2 regions of the Arthrobacter sp. BC5 genome follow, and region 1 is predicted to be linked to the other one. Evidence: riboswitches for the same ligand, from Rfam matches in the RefSeq annotation. Region 1 holds a riboswitch; the other holds the start of a gene.
The links. Region 1 has a riboswitch for cyclic di-AMP ahead of AC1MFI_RS11845 (C40 family peptidase). Riboswitches for the same ligand answer to the same signal wherever they lie in the genome.
Positions count from the first base shown of each region.

Region 2: linked by a shared signal. The riboswitch ahead of AC1MFI_RS07000 (M23 family metallopeptidase) and the one ahead of AC1MFI_RS11845 (C40 family peptidase) in region 1 are both predicted to bind cyclic di-AMP.

Region 1 is NZ_CM155273.1:2,547,476-2,554,737, reverse strand. It holds gene AC1MFI_RS11855 (alpha/beta fold hydrolase) at 1-2,628, shown strand, start outside; gene AC1MFI_RS11850 (NAD-dependent epimerase/dehydratase family protein) at 2,625-3,590, shown strand; gene AC1MFI_RS11845 (C40 family peptidase) at 3,683-4,513, opposite strand; cyclic di-AMP (ydaO/yuaA leader) riboswitch at 4,516-4,700, opposite strand; gene mutM (bifunctional DNA-formamidopyrimidine glycosylase/DNA-(apurinic or apyrimidinic site) lyase) at 4,841-5,803, opposite strand; gene rnc (ribonuclease III) at 5,804-6,538, opposite strand; gene rpmF (50S ribosomal protein L32) at 6,614-6,817, opposite strand; gene AC1MFI_RS11825 (YceD family protein) at 6,820-7,262, opposite strand, start outside.
Region 2 is NZ_CM155273.1:1,514,209-1,521,470, forward strand. It holds gene AC1MFI_RS06985 (FecCD family ABC transporter permease) at 1-513, shown strand, start outside; gene AC1MFI_RS06990 (ABC transporter ATP-binding protein) at 516-1,439, shown strand; gene AC1MFI_RS06995 (siderophore-interacting protein) at 1,436-2,488, shown strand; cyclic di-AMP (ydaO/yuaA leader) riboswitch at 2,650-2,868, shown strand; gene AC1MFI_RS07000 (M23 family metallopeptidase) at 2,872-4,098, shown strand; gene AC1MFI_RS07005 (diacylglycerol/lipid kinase family protein) at 4,148-5,146, opposite strand; gene AC1MFI_RS07010 (SGNH/GDSL hydrolase family protein) at 5,229-6,011, shown strand; gene AC1MFI_RS07015 (MarR family winged helix-turn-helix transcriptional regulator) at 6,110-6,688, shown strand; gene AC1MFI_RS07020 (glucose-1-phosphate adenylyltransferase family protein) at 6,711-7,262, shown strand, end outside.

The sequences.
Region 1 (7,262 bases):
CTCCCCGGCGTCGACCCCTCATGGTCGACGTATCTCGACGTGCCCTCGACCAGCGGGGCGGACGCCCCGGGAGCGAGCCACCGCTGGCACTACCTCGACAACGGGCTCGGCCGCGGCGGCGAGGACGTGCGGGGTACGCTGCTGTGCGTCCACGGGAACCCCACGTGGTCCTATCTCTGGCGGAGCTATCTCGCGGCCGGCCTCGCTGCCGGTTGGCGCGTGATCGCCGTGGACCAGCTCGACATGGGCTACTCCGAGCGCACGGGTGCGTTCCGGCGCCTGGCGGACCGCATCACGGACCTCGAGGACTTCGTCGCGGCCGTGGGGCTCACCGGTCCCGTCGTCACGGTCGGCCATGACTGGGGCGGCGTCGTCAGCCTCGGTTACGCCGACCGCAACCGGGAGGACCTCGCAGGGGTCATCCTCACGAACACGGCCATCCACCAGGATCCGGACCGCCGCATCCCCGCGCCGCTCAGGCTCGCGCTCGCCCCGGGCGTCCACGGCCTCGGCACCCGGACCACCAGCGCCTTCCTGGACGTGACGCTCGCCCTCGCGCGGCCCGCCCTGGACCGCGACGTACGCCGTGCGTTCCGGGATCCGTACCGCACGGTGGCCGATCGCCAGGGCATCGCGAACTTCGTCTCGGACATCCCTGCCGACCCGTCCCACCCGAGCCACTCCGCGCTCACCACGACGGCGGAGGGCATCCGCAGTATCGACGTCCCCGTGCTGATGATGTGGGGACCGCAGGATCCCATCTTCTCGGACCCCTACCTCGAGGACCTCGCCCGCCGGCTGCCCCATGCGGACGTCCACCGTTTCGAGCGCGCAAGCCACCTCGTGCAGGAGGACGCCGACACGGCGTCGACCGCGATGGAGTGGCTGGTGGCGCGGTCCGTCGGCGCGGGCGCACCCGTCGCCGCCGCCACGACACCCCCGGACGACCTCCTGGACGACACGGCCTACGAACCGCTGGGCCGACGACTCGCAGACCTCGCCGCCGGGCCGCAGGGTTCGACGACGGCTGTCGCGGAGATGACTCCTGCCGGTCCGCCGCGCACCCTGTCCTGGCGGGAGCTCGCCGACGACGTGGACGCCGTCGCCGCGGGCCTGGTGGCGCTGGGCTACGGCTCCGGCAGCCGCGTGAGCCTGCTCGTGCCCCCCGGAGTGGACCTCACCGTCCTGATCTACGCCTGCCTCCGGATCGGCGCCGTGATCGTGGTCGCCGACGCCGGCCTCGGCGCCCGCGGTCTCAACCGGGCCGTCAAGGGTGCCGCGCCCGACGTCGTCATCGGTATCGAACGCGCCCTCCTCGCCGCCCGTGCCTTCGGCTGGCCCGGGCGCCGGATCAGCGCCACCGCGCTGCCGGCGGCGAAACGGACGATGCTCAACGTGGAGGCTTCGCTCAACGACCTGCGCGCCGCACGGCCCGGACCGTCGGCCCCGCCCACCCCGGCTGCCGATGCCGACGCCGCGATCCTCTTCACCTCGGGCTCGACCGGCCCGGCGAAGGGCGTGGTCTACACCCACCGCCGGCTCTCCGCGATGCGCGACGCCGTCGAGTCCACGCTCGGACTCGGGCCGGGCGCATCGCTCGTGGCAGGCTTCGCGCCGTTCGCCCTGCTCGGCCCCGCGCTCGGTGCGACCTCCGTCACGCCCGCCATGGACGTGACAGCCCCGCGGACACTGACCGCGCAGGCCCTCGCCGATGCTGCCGATGCCGTCGGCGCGAGCGTCGTCTTCGCATCGCCGGCAGCCCTGCGGAACGTGCTCGCCACATCGTCCGACCTCAGCCCGGCCGGAACGAAGGCCCTGGCACGGATCTCGCTGCTACTCTCCGCCGGCGCCCCGATCCCCGTCCCGCTCCTGGATGCCCTGCAGCACCTCGTGCCCGCAGCGTCCCTCCACACGCCCTACGGAATGACGGAGTCGCTCCTCGTCGCGGACATCGACCACGACGGCATCCGGGCCGCGGCGGCGGCTGCGGCGTCCGGACTCGCCGGCGCCGGCAACGGGGTCTGCGTCGGCCGCCCGGTCCACGGAGCCCGGGTGTCCGTGGCCCCGCTCGACGGCGCCGGCGCGGCGACCGGGGAGCCGACGGCGGCGCCGGGAGTGACGGGCGAGATCCTCGTCGACGCCCCCCACGTCAAGGACCGCTACTTCCGGCTGTGGAGGACGCAGCAGGATTCCGCACGCACGCACCCCTGGCACCGCACGGGCGACGTCGGGCACCTCGACGCGGACGGCCGCCTCTGGGTGGAGGGCAGGCTGGGGCACGTCATCACCACCGCGGCGGGGATCGTGACGCCCGTCGGACTCGAGCAGGCGCTCGAGGCGGTGGACGGGGTCCGTCTCGCGGCGGTCGTCGGCGTGGGCCCTTCGGGTACCCAGGCGGTCGTCGCAGTCCTCGAGACGAAGGATGCGGGACGCCGTCCGCACCTCGCCGCCTCCCCGCTGGCGGCGGCTGCCCGGTCCGCGGCGCGCGGACGCGGTATCGGACTCGCAGCCGTCATCACGGTTCCGGCGCTTCCGGTGGACATCCGCCACAATGCGAAGATCGACCGCGCGCGGATCTCCGAGTGGAGCGGCCGGTTCCTCTCCGGCGGACGGGCGGGATCCCTGTGACGGTCCTCGTGACCGGAGCGAGCGGCATGCTCGGACGCGCCGTCGCGGAGCACCTCCTCGACGACGGCCACGAGGTGCGGTGCTTCCAGCGCCGCCCCTCCCGCGTCGAGGGCGCCCAGGACGTCCTCGGATCGATCACGGACAGGACGGCCGTCGCCGCGGCGGTGGAGGGCTGCGACGCCGTGATCCACCTGGCCGCGAAGGTGTCCTTCACGGGCGCCACCGACGAGTTCGTCCGCACGAACATCGACGGCACCCGGTACCTCCTCGACGCCGCCGCGGAGGCAGGGGTCACCGACGTCGTCCACGTCTCCTCGCCATCGGTCGCACACCAGGGGACGTCGCTGGTCGGTGCCGCGGCCGGTCCGGCCGATCCAGACCACGCCCGGGGCCACTATGCGCGCACCAAGGCAGCGGCCGAACTGCTGGCCCTCGCCCGTTCCACCCCGGCCTTCCGCGTCGCGGCGGTACGGCCACACATCGTCTGGGGTCCGGGCGACACGCAGCTCGTGGAACGCGTCATCGACCGGGCCCGCCACGGCCGGTTGCCCCTCCTCGACGGAGGGACCGCCCTGATCGACACCACGTACGTCGACAACGCCGCGTCGGCCATCGTCGCCTGCCTCTGCCGGATCGAGGCCGCCCGGGGCCAGGCGTTCGTCGTGACCAACGGCGAGCCGCGCCCCATCGCAGAGCTGCTCGAGGGGATCTGCCGTGCCGGAGGCGTGCGGCCGCCCGCATGGTCCGTACCCGGAACCATCGCGCGCGGTGCGGGCGCGGTGATCGAGCGCGCCTGGAGCGCGCTTCGGCGGCCGGACGAACCACCCATGACCCGCTTCCTCGCCGAGCAGCTGTCGACGGCGCACTGGTTCGACCAGCGGCGCACCCGGGAGGTCCTGCAGTGGGAACCGTCGGTCGCTCTCGACGACGGCTTCGAGCGGCTGGCCGCCTCCTACCGCTGAGCCGGCGACCCCACCGGGACATGACGAAGGACGGGATGCATGCATCCCGCCCTTCTGTGTCACTGGTGCGTCATCGGCGGACCGACGACACGCTAGCGGGTGTAGTAGCCGTCCACCGACATGACGTTGACGGAGTGCACCTGCGTACCCTGCGAGGGGTTGAGAGCACTGATCATCTGGCCGTTGCCGAGGTAGATACCGACGTGGCTGCCGCCGTTCTGGCTCACCAGGTCGCCCGGCTGGGGGTTGCCGGTGGGACGCAGGGCTGCGAACTGCGCCCAGGTGGTGCGCGGGAGGCTGATGCCGTTCTGGGCGTAGGCCCACTGGACGAAGCCCGAGCAGTCCCAGGCGCCGTAGGCGGTGCCGCCGTAGACGTAGCCGGACCCCTTGCCCTGCAGGGCCGTTCCGACGATGCCACCAGCCGCCGGAGCGACCGATGCCGACTGGAAGCTGTACGGCGCAGCAGGAGCAGGAGCAGCGGGAGCAGCCTGCGGTGCGGCTACCACGGAAGCGGACTGCACCGAGTACTGCGGGGATGCAGCCGAACCGCTGAGCGAGAGCGACTGGCCGGGGTAGATGATCGAGCTGTAGCCGAGGCCGTTGGCCGTGAACAGGCCGTCGAGGCTCACGCCGTGAGCCGCTGCGATGCTGCCGAGGGTGTCGCCGGCCTGGACCGTGTAGGAACCGGCTGAAGCGGTGCTCACTGCTGCGGCCTGCTGGCTGACCGTCTCGACGGGGACGATCTCACCAGCGGCGCTGGCCGGAAGTGCTGCGCCCATCATGATGCCGGATGCGGCAACCACGACGGCTGCGGGCTTGCCGGCAACCGAGGCAGTCGCGGTGACTGCACGGGATGCGGTGACGAGGGGGTTGATGCGCGCGGGGACGGCCCGGTGGCGCGCGACATGGCTCTTTCTGGACATGATGATGCCTTTCCCAATGCCTACGAAGTTAGCTGTCGGGTTCGGATGGGACATCCGGACGCGCTGTTCGTGGATCACCGCCCCAAAGCTGGTCCACGCGTGTCTTTACCCCTAGGACTCGTGACCGAGTCCGCTATCGGTTCCCCCGCCCCTGTCGAATGTCTTGTGCGAACGGTCCGTCCTCATCGACAGGGTTAGGCAGAGTGAGGAAGGGCGCCCCTCCGTTGTGGACGGGCGCGGGATCAACGGTACGCGCTGGGCCTGCTCTTGTCACGTTTGGATCACGAGACTTGATCTCACCCGGCATCCGGCATCCGGCACGCTCGACTACAGGCGTGCGTTGCGCGGCTTCGGTTGGCAGAAAGGACACAGGTAGGACGACCTGTTCATGAAGGACTCCCGGCGCAGCAGGGTGTGCCGGCCCTCCGCAGCGCACCGACGGCAGGCCTGGCCTGCGCGGCCGTAGGCTTCGAGGTCGCGGGCGAAGTAGCCGGACGCCCCGTTCACGTTCACGTACAGCGCATCGAAGCTCGTTCCGCCGGCCGCCAGGGCGCGGGTCATGACGGTGGTGGCCGCCTCGAGGATGCGCTCGGTATCGGGACGCCTCATGGTGTCGGTGGGACGGGCGTAGTGGAACCTGGCCGCCCATAACGCCTCGTCGGCATAGATGTTGCCGATACCCGAGATGAGGCCCTGATCGAGCAGGGCACGTTTGAGCCCGGTCCTCCGTTCCCGGAGGCGTCGGTGGAAGGACTCCGCGGAGAACGCCGGATCGAGGGGATCGCGCGCGATGTGCGCGGCCTGATGGGGCACCAGGGGAAGGCCGCCGGCTCCGAGCCCGCCCGGCCCGCCGTCCTCCGTCGGCTCCAGGTCGGCGACGAACATGCCGCCGAAGATGCGCTGGTCCACGAACCGCAGATCGGCCGGAAGGTCCGCGCCGTCCTCGTCGAGAGCGCGGGAGAGCCGGAGGCGTACCTTGAGGTGCTTCTCCTGCGGCGCACCAGGCTCTTCGATCAGCAGCTGCCCGCTCATGCCGAGGTGGGCCATGAGTGCCACGCGGGGGCGCGCTGCCGCGCCCGCGTGGTCCTCGAGGGTCATCCAGAGGAACTTCCCGCGGCGTACGACGTCCCTCACGCGGGCACCCGTCACGTTCCCCTCGAAGTCCTCCACTCCGGCGACATGACGTCGGAGCGACCGGGCGTCCAGGACCTCGACGGTCTCGATGACCCGCCCGCTCACCCAGCGCGCAAGGCCGCGGCGCACCACCTCGACCTCGGGCAGTTCAGGCATTCAGGGCCCGACGGCGGGCCGGGCGTCCGCCGCATCGCCGTCCGGCGATGCACCGGCACCGGACACCAGGAGCTTCCAGGACTCGGCCGCGGCCGCCTGCTCGGCTTCCTTCTTCGAATTCCCGTATCCGGAGCCGTACGCCACACCGCCGATCAGCAGGCGCGCCGTGAAGGTGCGGGCGTGGTCGGGCCCCGTCCCCTCCACCTGGTAGTCGATGAGTCCGAGGCGCCGTGCGGCCGCTGTCTCCTGGATGCGGGTCTTCCAGTCGGTGCCCTCGCCGAGCACGGCGGAATCCCGCAGCAATGGTCCGATGAGCCGCATGACCATCGCGCGCGCGGTCTCGATGCCATGGCTGAGGTAGGCCGCACCGATGACTGCCTCCATGGTGTCGGCGAGGATCGAGGCCTTGTCGCGCCCGTTGGTGAGTTTCTCACCCTGCCCGAGCAGCACGTGGCTCCCGAGGTCCAGGGTACGGGCCACCCCGGCGAGTGCCTTGGTGCTGACGACGGCGGATCGCCTCTTCGCAAGTTCCCCCTCGGAGAGTCCGGGGTTGTCGCGGTACAGCGCATCCGTCACCGAGAGGCCCAACACCGAGTCGCCGAGGAATTCCAGGCGCTCGTTGGTGGGGATCCCGCCCTTCTCATAGGCGTAGGACCGGTGGGTCAGGGCAAGACGAAGCGTCTCGGCGTCGATGTCGACGCCGAGACGCTTCGTAAGGTCTTCAGTATTCTTCACAACCGCATCAGCTGATCCAGCACCGGGCCGATGCCCGCCGCACCGTCAGGTACGCGGCGGGCCGGGGGTCCGTTGTCAGACGTCGGCTACCTTGCGGCCCTTGTACTCGAGGAACAGCGGCGTGCCTGCTGAATCGGTGACAACCTTGGCCTGGTGGGCGAGGCTGTAGGTGACGCGGCCGTTCTCGAGGGTCTTGACCAGCTTGGGGGCGGTTGCCTTCCACTGGGACCGGCGTGCGCGGGTATTCGCGCGGGACATCTTCCGCTTGGGGACAGCCACGGCTAACTCTCTTCTCTCTCGTCTGACTCTGACTTGGGTGCCGCGTCATTCTCAGCGGCGGTGCCTGCCAACCCGGCGAGGGCTGACCAGCGAGGATCCAAAACTTCATGGTGGTGGTCCGGATCATCGTTGAGCCGGGCTCCGCATTCGGAACACAGACCCTGGCAATCCTCCCGGCACACCGGCTGGAATGGCAGCGACGTAACCACCGCATCCCTCAGCACGGGTTCCAGATCGACCGAATCGTTCTCCACCCTGTGCTGTTCTTCCTCCTCTTCCACCGACAGCGACTCGGAGTCGCTGTAGAAGAAGAGCTCCTGGATCTCCACGTCGCGGTCGAACCGCAGTGGCTCCAGGCAACGGCCGCACTCGCCGGTTACCTCGACGTTTGCCGTTCCCGACACCAGGATTCCCTCGTGTACCGATTCGAAGCGCAGATCGAGTT
Region 2 (7,262 bases), 1.0 Mb from region 1:
AGCTTCCTCATCACCCGCGCGGACCTCCGCACGGCGAGCGAAGCGCTGCTGTGGCTCAACGGGTCGCTGAACTCGAGCACCTGGGATCGCGTCACGGTGCTGGTCGCCTCCCTCGTCGTCCTGCTGCCCGCCGCCGCGATCCTCTCCCGCAGCCTGCAGGGACTCGAACTCGGAGACGACGCCGCCGCCGGCCTCGGCGTCCGCGTCGAGGCGGCGCGGCTGGGCCTCATGTCCAGTGCCGTGGCCCTCGCCGCCGTCGCCACCGCGGCGGCCGGGCCCATCGCAGCGATCGCCTTCCTGTCCGGGCCGATAGCGCGGCGCCTGCTCGGCAACCGTCCATCGCTGGTGATGGCCGCCCTCGTGGGTGCCGGAATCGTCCTCGGGGCGGATTTCGTCGCCGCGAACCTCATCCCCGGGACGTCGCTGCCCGTCGGAGTGGTGACCGGCGCGCTCGGCGCGCCGTTCCTGCTGTGGCTGCTCGCCACGGCGAACCGATCAGGCCAGGGAGGCTGAGAATGGCTGGACGCCAGGACCCCACGGTGCCGGACAGCCTGTCCGCTGCGGGGCTCACACTCGCGTACGACGAGCGCACCGTGGTCGACGGCCTGACCGTCGACCTTCCGGCGGGCAAGGTCACGGTGATCGTCGGCGCCAACGCGTGCGGCAAGTCGACCCTGCTGCGGGGCCTCGCCCGACTCCTCAAACCGGTCGCCGGCACGGTGGTCCTCAACGGATCGGACATCCATGCGCAGTCCACGAAGGCCGTGGCCCGCGTGCTCGGGCTCCTGCCGCAGACTCCGCTCGCCCCGGACGGCATCAGCGTCGCTGATCTCGTAGGGCGAGGGCGCTACCCCCACCAGGGTTGGTTCCGGCAGTGGACGCCGGAGGACGAAGCCGCCGTCGCGGACGCGCTCGAAGCCACGGACACGCTCGCTCTGGCCGACCGCAGCGTCGACGAGCTGAGCGGCGGCCAGCGCCAGCGCGTGTGGATCGCGATGGCCCTTGCGCAGCAGACGGGGATCCTGCTTCTCGACGAGCCCACCACGTTCCTCGACGTCACCCACCAGATCGAGGTGCTCGACCTCATCACCGACCTCAACCGGCGCTCCGGGACGACCGTCGTCATGGTGCTGCACGACCTGAACCTCGCGGCGCGCTACGCGGACCACCTGATCGCGATGCGGCACGGCCGGATCGTCGCCGAGGGGGTGCCGTCCGCCGTCGTCACCGAGGACATGGTCTCGAACGTCTTCGACCTGGCGTGCCGCGTGATCGAGGACCCGGTGTCCGGCACGCCCATGGTGGTTCCCATGAGTCGGCACCACGGTGCCGCAGCCCCCGTCCGTCCCCCGACACCCCCGGCCGGCCACGAGCCGCTCCGGGGCTACCGACCCAACCCGCAGGACACCGTTCCCGCCCACGTGGAGGCAGCATCATGACCGAAGTCAGCCAGCGGAATTCGCGGCGCACCACGGCGGACACCGAGCCCATGGTGCTGGCGTTCGACGTCGTCGTCACGGCGGTGCAGGACCTCAGCCCCACGTTCCGCCGCATCACCTTCGGCGGGACCTGCCTGGCGGCGTTCGGCGTGGCAGGGGAGACCCTCGATCTCCGGATCAAGATCGTCATTCCCGCGGCGGGGCGCGAGTGCCCCGACATCGCAGGGATGATGAAGCGCGGTGATTCGGCGAACTGGTACCAGCTGTGGCTCGGCCTCGAGGCGGAGGAGCGAGGCTGCATGCGCACCTACACCGTCCGCGAGTCCCGCTGCGGGGGCGCGCAGCCGGAGATCGACGTCGACTTCGTCATGCACCTCGACGCCGACGGGCGCGGTGGGCCCGCGTCGGAATGGGCGGCAGCGGCCCGGCCCGGTGACCGTGTCTGCGTGATCGGCCCCAACTCCTCGGCGGCCCAGTGCGCGACGGCGGGCGCCTACGGCGGGATCGAATGGAGCCCGGGACTCGCGCAGCACGTGCTCCTCGCGGGCGACGAGACGGCGGTGCCGGCCATCAGCGCGATTCTCGAGGCGCTGCCAGGGGACATCAGCGGTCATGCGTTCCTCGAGGTGCCGGACGGGCAGGACATCCAGGACATCCGGACGCGGTCGTCCGTCGCCATCACCTGGCTCGTGCGCGGGCGGCGGGGCCACGGCGAACTCCTCGAGTCGGCGGTCCGCGACGCCGTCCGGGTTCCGGGCTGGGTGTCGCTCTCGGGTCCGGAGCCGGTTGCGGGGGGACGCGAGCCCGAGGACGTGGACATCGACAGGACCATCCTCTGGGAGACACCGCAGCGGCTCGAGGCGGCGATCGTGAGATCGACGGTCAATCCCGGGCGCCTCCCGGGCAGCCAGCCCTTCTATGCGTGGATCGCGGGCGAGGCAGCCGTGGTGCGTGGACTGCGTCGCTACCTCGTACGGGACGTAGGGGTGGACAGGAAACAGGTTGCCTTCATGGGCTATTGGCGCAAGGGGCGCGCAGAGCTTTCCTGAAGCACCGACGGCGGCCGAAACTCAGGTTCTCCCGCGTCTTTCCGCAGGATTCCGATGCCGGAACGCAGTATCGCACGGATCATCCACAGGCTGGATAACGGAATTGTAACTACGCGTGTCCTCGCCTAATGTTTGACCAGTCAAAGCTGGTCCATGTGATCCAGGTCCGCACGCCTAACCCTGCCAGCGGACCGCCTGAACAACCTGTGGCAGGGGTGGAGGATCCACATTCCGGCGGCTCGTGCCGTCTTGGGGTGAAGCCCTCAGCACGGCGCGCCTCGGGTGCGGTCCTGCCGCCGTCCGAGCCCGCGCCGAGGGGGCCGAGTCAACTCTTGCTCAAATCCGACAGCTAACTCCGTGGGCGTCCTGAGAGAGGTATGCAGTTGACCCAGACGGTCCTGTCCGGGCGCCGTCGCGCGTCCGACGAGCGCGCGCACCACCAGCCGACCCCCCGCCGCTCTGCCCACGCCCCGCTTCCGAGCCGTCGCTCGCTCCGCGCCCAGGCGCATTCCTCCGGCCCGGCGGGTCCTGCCGTTCCTGCGACTGCAGCTACGGCATCCGCGGCCGCTCCCGGTGCACCTGCGGAGCACGGGTCCGCCTTCCGGGTACCTGCGCCGATCGCCGTCCTGCCGGCGCCCGTTCTGCCCGCCCCTCCCTCCGTGGTTCCTGCTCCCGGCGTGCCCGTTCCTGCAGTACCGGGCGGGCTCGGCACCGCGCCGGACCCGACCCGCCGTGAACTGCGCGAGAGGGAGAGGGTCGAGCGCCAGGCGGCCGCCGGTGCACCGATGCCCGAGGTCGCCGCGCCCACGCCGGCCGCCCCGGTACCCGACCTCCCCACCCGGCGGAGCGCTCGCGCGTCGGATCTGCGCGGGCGCCCACAGGCCCGGTCCGCACGGCGCGCAGCGGTCCGCTCCTCGACGCTCCTCCTGGCAGCAGCCGGGCCGACGCCGCTGGCCCGGCTGCGTGACAACGCAGCCACCGCCGGTATCGTGCTCGCCTCGGCGGGCCTCCTCATGGGGGCCGTCGCGCCGTCGGCCGCCACCACGCCCGCCGACGGCGTCGCCCTCGCCTCCGGGATCGCTCCGGCCGTCACCGCGCCGGCGGAGGCCACGGTCATCTTCGCCCTCGAGAGCGCAGGTCCGGCCGCTGAGGGGATCGCGCCGAGCATCGCCGATGCGCGGGCGCTCTCGGCCTCGCTGACACCCGCTGCGAAGGAGCGCAAGGCCTTCGGTGCTCCTGTGGACAACCCGGTGGTCGCCTCGACCTTCGGGTACCGCGTCAACCCCCTGGGCGGCTCCGCGTCCGAACTCCACACGGGTCAGGATTACGCCAGCGCGTGCGGCACGCCGGTCAGGGCGGCCGACGCGGGGACCGTCGTGGACTCCGGCTGGCACGCGTACGGCGGAGGCCAGCGCATCGTGATCGACCACGGCGACGGCCTGAAGACCACCTACAACCACATGAGCGCTCTCGGGGTCGTGGTCGGGGCCACGGTGCAGCGCGGCGACGTCATCGGCGCGGTCGGCAGCACGGGCAACTCCACCGGCTGCCACCTGCACTTCGAGGTCCTGGTCGATGACGAGAAGGTGGATCCGCAGCCCTGGCTGTGAGTACCCGGCGGGGAGCACGTCCCGGGCCGGGAGGTGCCGCCTCCTTCCGCTAGGGCAGGGGCTCGCTGACGACGGCGGGGTCCTTGTAGCCCAGCGGCATCCGGAGGCGGAGCGAGTCGGGCTTCATCTCGAAGGCCATGTGCGTCGCCTTGCCGAGCGGGTCGCCGTCGAGCTGCACCTCGAGCGGCTCGCGCAGGGTGACCTCTGCCGTGCGGCACTGGAAGTACTCGAGGGAGGGGTCCTTGCCCCTGCCGCGCGCGAACAGCTTGCCGGCAACGGCGAGCCAGCCGAGCTTGCCCTTCGGGGCGACGGTCATGAGGTCCATCAGGCCGTCGTCGATCTTCGCGCCGGGGAAGATCTCGAGGCCGCCCATGATCTTCCCGCAGTTTCCGCCCATCACGCTGCGGAGACGGCGCTCGAAGGGCCTGCCGCCGTCGATGGAGATGGTGGTGCGCGCCGGCCTGCCGGGGAGGTTCCTGATCCCGGCGTCCACATAGGCGAGCCAGCCCACCTTGTCCTTCAGCTCGTCACGCGTGTCGGACATGATGGCGGCGTCGTAGCCGATGCCGGCCATGACGAGGAAGACGTGGGCGTCCTGCGCCCGGTCCACGGTCACATGCACGACGTCGATGGTGCGTTCGGTCCCGCGGAAGGCGGCTTCGACGGCGGCATCCGGGTCGTCGACGGCGATATCGAGGTTGCGGGCCAGGAGGTTCCCCGTGCCGAGCGGCACGAGCGCCATCATGGTGCCGGTCCCGGCGAGCTCCTCGGCGACGCAGCGGACCGTGCCGTCCCCGCCGGCAGCGATGACGAGGTCCACCCCGGCGTCGAGCGCCTGGCGCGCCTGGCCGTGACCCGGATCGTCCGCCGTGGTCTCGATGACGAGGGGATCCTCCCAGCCGTCCTCGGCGGAGATGCGACGGACGGCGCCCTCCACATCGGAGGTGGTGGCCTTGATGGGATTGATGATGAGCGCGGCGCGACGGCCGCCCGATCCGGCGTCCGCGACCGCGCCGGCGGTCGCCTCGGATGTAGCGTCGGTGGGCATGGTGTCCTTCGTGCGGGTGTCAACGGGTGGGTGCGTCGAGCTTATCCCGGCGCCCTCCGGAGCCGAGGGTAATCTTTTGGACGTGACTTACACCTCTCGATACGTGGCCCTCGGCGATTCCTTCACGGAAGGGGTGGGCGACTGGGACCCGGAGTCCCCCAACGGCGTCCGCGGCTGGGCCGACCGCGTCGCCGAGCAGCTCGTCCTCGCCGACCCGTCCTGGGGCTACGCCAACCTCGCGATCCGCGGTAAGAAGATGCGCCAGATCCTCGACGAGCAGATCGACGCCGCCCTCGCCCTGGAGCCGACGCTCGTCACGATCTACGCGGGCGCGAACGACATCCTGCGCCCGCGCATCGACATCGACCTCCTCATGTCCCACTACGACGCCGGCATCGCCCGGCTCCGCGCGGCAGGCGCCGACGTCGTGCTCTTCACCGGATTCGACGCCTCGGGCTCCGCGGTCTTCGGGAAGACCCGCGGCCGCACCGCCGTCTACAACGAGTGGGTGCGCGAGATCGCCGACAAGCGCGCCGCCACGGTGGTGGACTACTGGCGCCTCCGTGAGTTCCAGGACTGGAGCTACTGGGACACGGACCGCATGCACATGTCCACGGCGGGCCACACCCTCATGGCCGCGCGGGTCCTCGAGGCCATGAAGGCCTCGCACCAGGTGGACCTGCCGGAACTCGAGGCCCGCCCGGCCCTGAAGCGGGTCGAGCAGTTGCGGGCCGACGCGCAGTGGGCGCGGGAGTACCTCACGCCGTGGGTGGGCAGGCGCCTGCGCGGTGTCTCCTCGGGTGACGAACTGGTGCCGAAGTACCCGGCCCTGGGCCACCCGCACTGGTCGTCCGTCAACGCCTGAGGGCCTCCGGAGGAACACGGCCCCGGGGCCGCCCGCAACCGTCGACGGGCAGGGGTGGGCCCTGCGGCGCCTGCCGAGCGGTATGCCAGAATGAGGCAATGGCGGCGCAATGGCTCACACCCGACGAGCGGCGGGCATGGCTGGCTCTCTACGCCTTGACGTCACTGCTCCCCGCGTCACTCGACGCCCACCTGTTCCGTGAGGCCCGCATCACCCTGTTCGACTACCACGTGCTGGCGATGCTGTCGGAGTCGGAGGGCACGTGCCTGCCGATGAGCGAGCTCGCAGCCCGTTCGACGGCCTCGCTCTCGCGTCTCAGCCACGTGGTGAAGAAGCTCGAGGGGCGGGGCTGGGTCACCCGGTCGCCCTCCGACGCGGACGGCCGCGTGACCACCGCGTCCCTCACCCCCGCCGGCCTCGGGATGCTGGCCGAGCTCGCGGTGTCCCACGTCTCCCAGGTGCGCTCCCTGGTCTTCGACGCCCTCGACGGACAGGACGTAGCGGACCTCGAACGGGTGGGTCGCAAGATCCTGCGCGGCATGGACAGTGCCCACTGGATCCTGTCCGACGGCGAGGCAGCCGCCGAGGACGCCCTGCCAGGCGGGGCCGCCGCACCCTCATCGGGCAGCGGGGAGCCGCTGCCTGCACTCCACCAGGCACACGACGCCGGGCAGTGATCCTGGCAGGACAGGACGGCAGATGAACCAGCACGCGCAGTTCCGGCACCAGCCACGGATCCTGGCGATCGTCCTGGCGGGCGGTGCGGGAGGCCGCCTCGGAGCGCTGACCGACCACCGAGCGAAGCCCGCCATGCCGCTGGCCGGCAGCTTCCGACTCATCGACGTCGCATTGTCCAACCTGCACCACAGCGGCATCTCCGACGTCTGGATCATGGAGCAGTACCAGCCGAAGACCATCAACGACCACCTCCGCAACGGACGGCCCTGGGACCTCGACCGCACGCGCGGAGGCCTGCTGGTGCTTCCTCCTTTCAGCGGACGCGAGGGCGAGGGGTTCGCCGAGGGCAATGCGGACGGCCTGCTCCGGCAGGCCTCCTTCATCCGGGACTTCGCGCCGGACCTCGTCCTCGTCCTCAGCTCGGACCACCTGTACCGCCTCGACTACCGCGACGTCGTGGACACGCACCGCGCCGCCGGCGCCGCCCTGACGATGGTCACGGTCGACTTCGACGGCGACGCCTCCAACCACGGCGTGGTCGACGTGGACGACACCGGCAGGGTCACCGGCTTC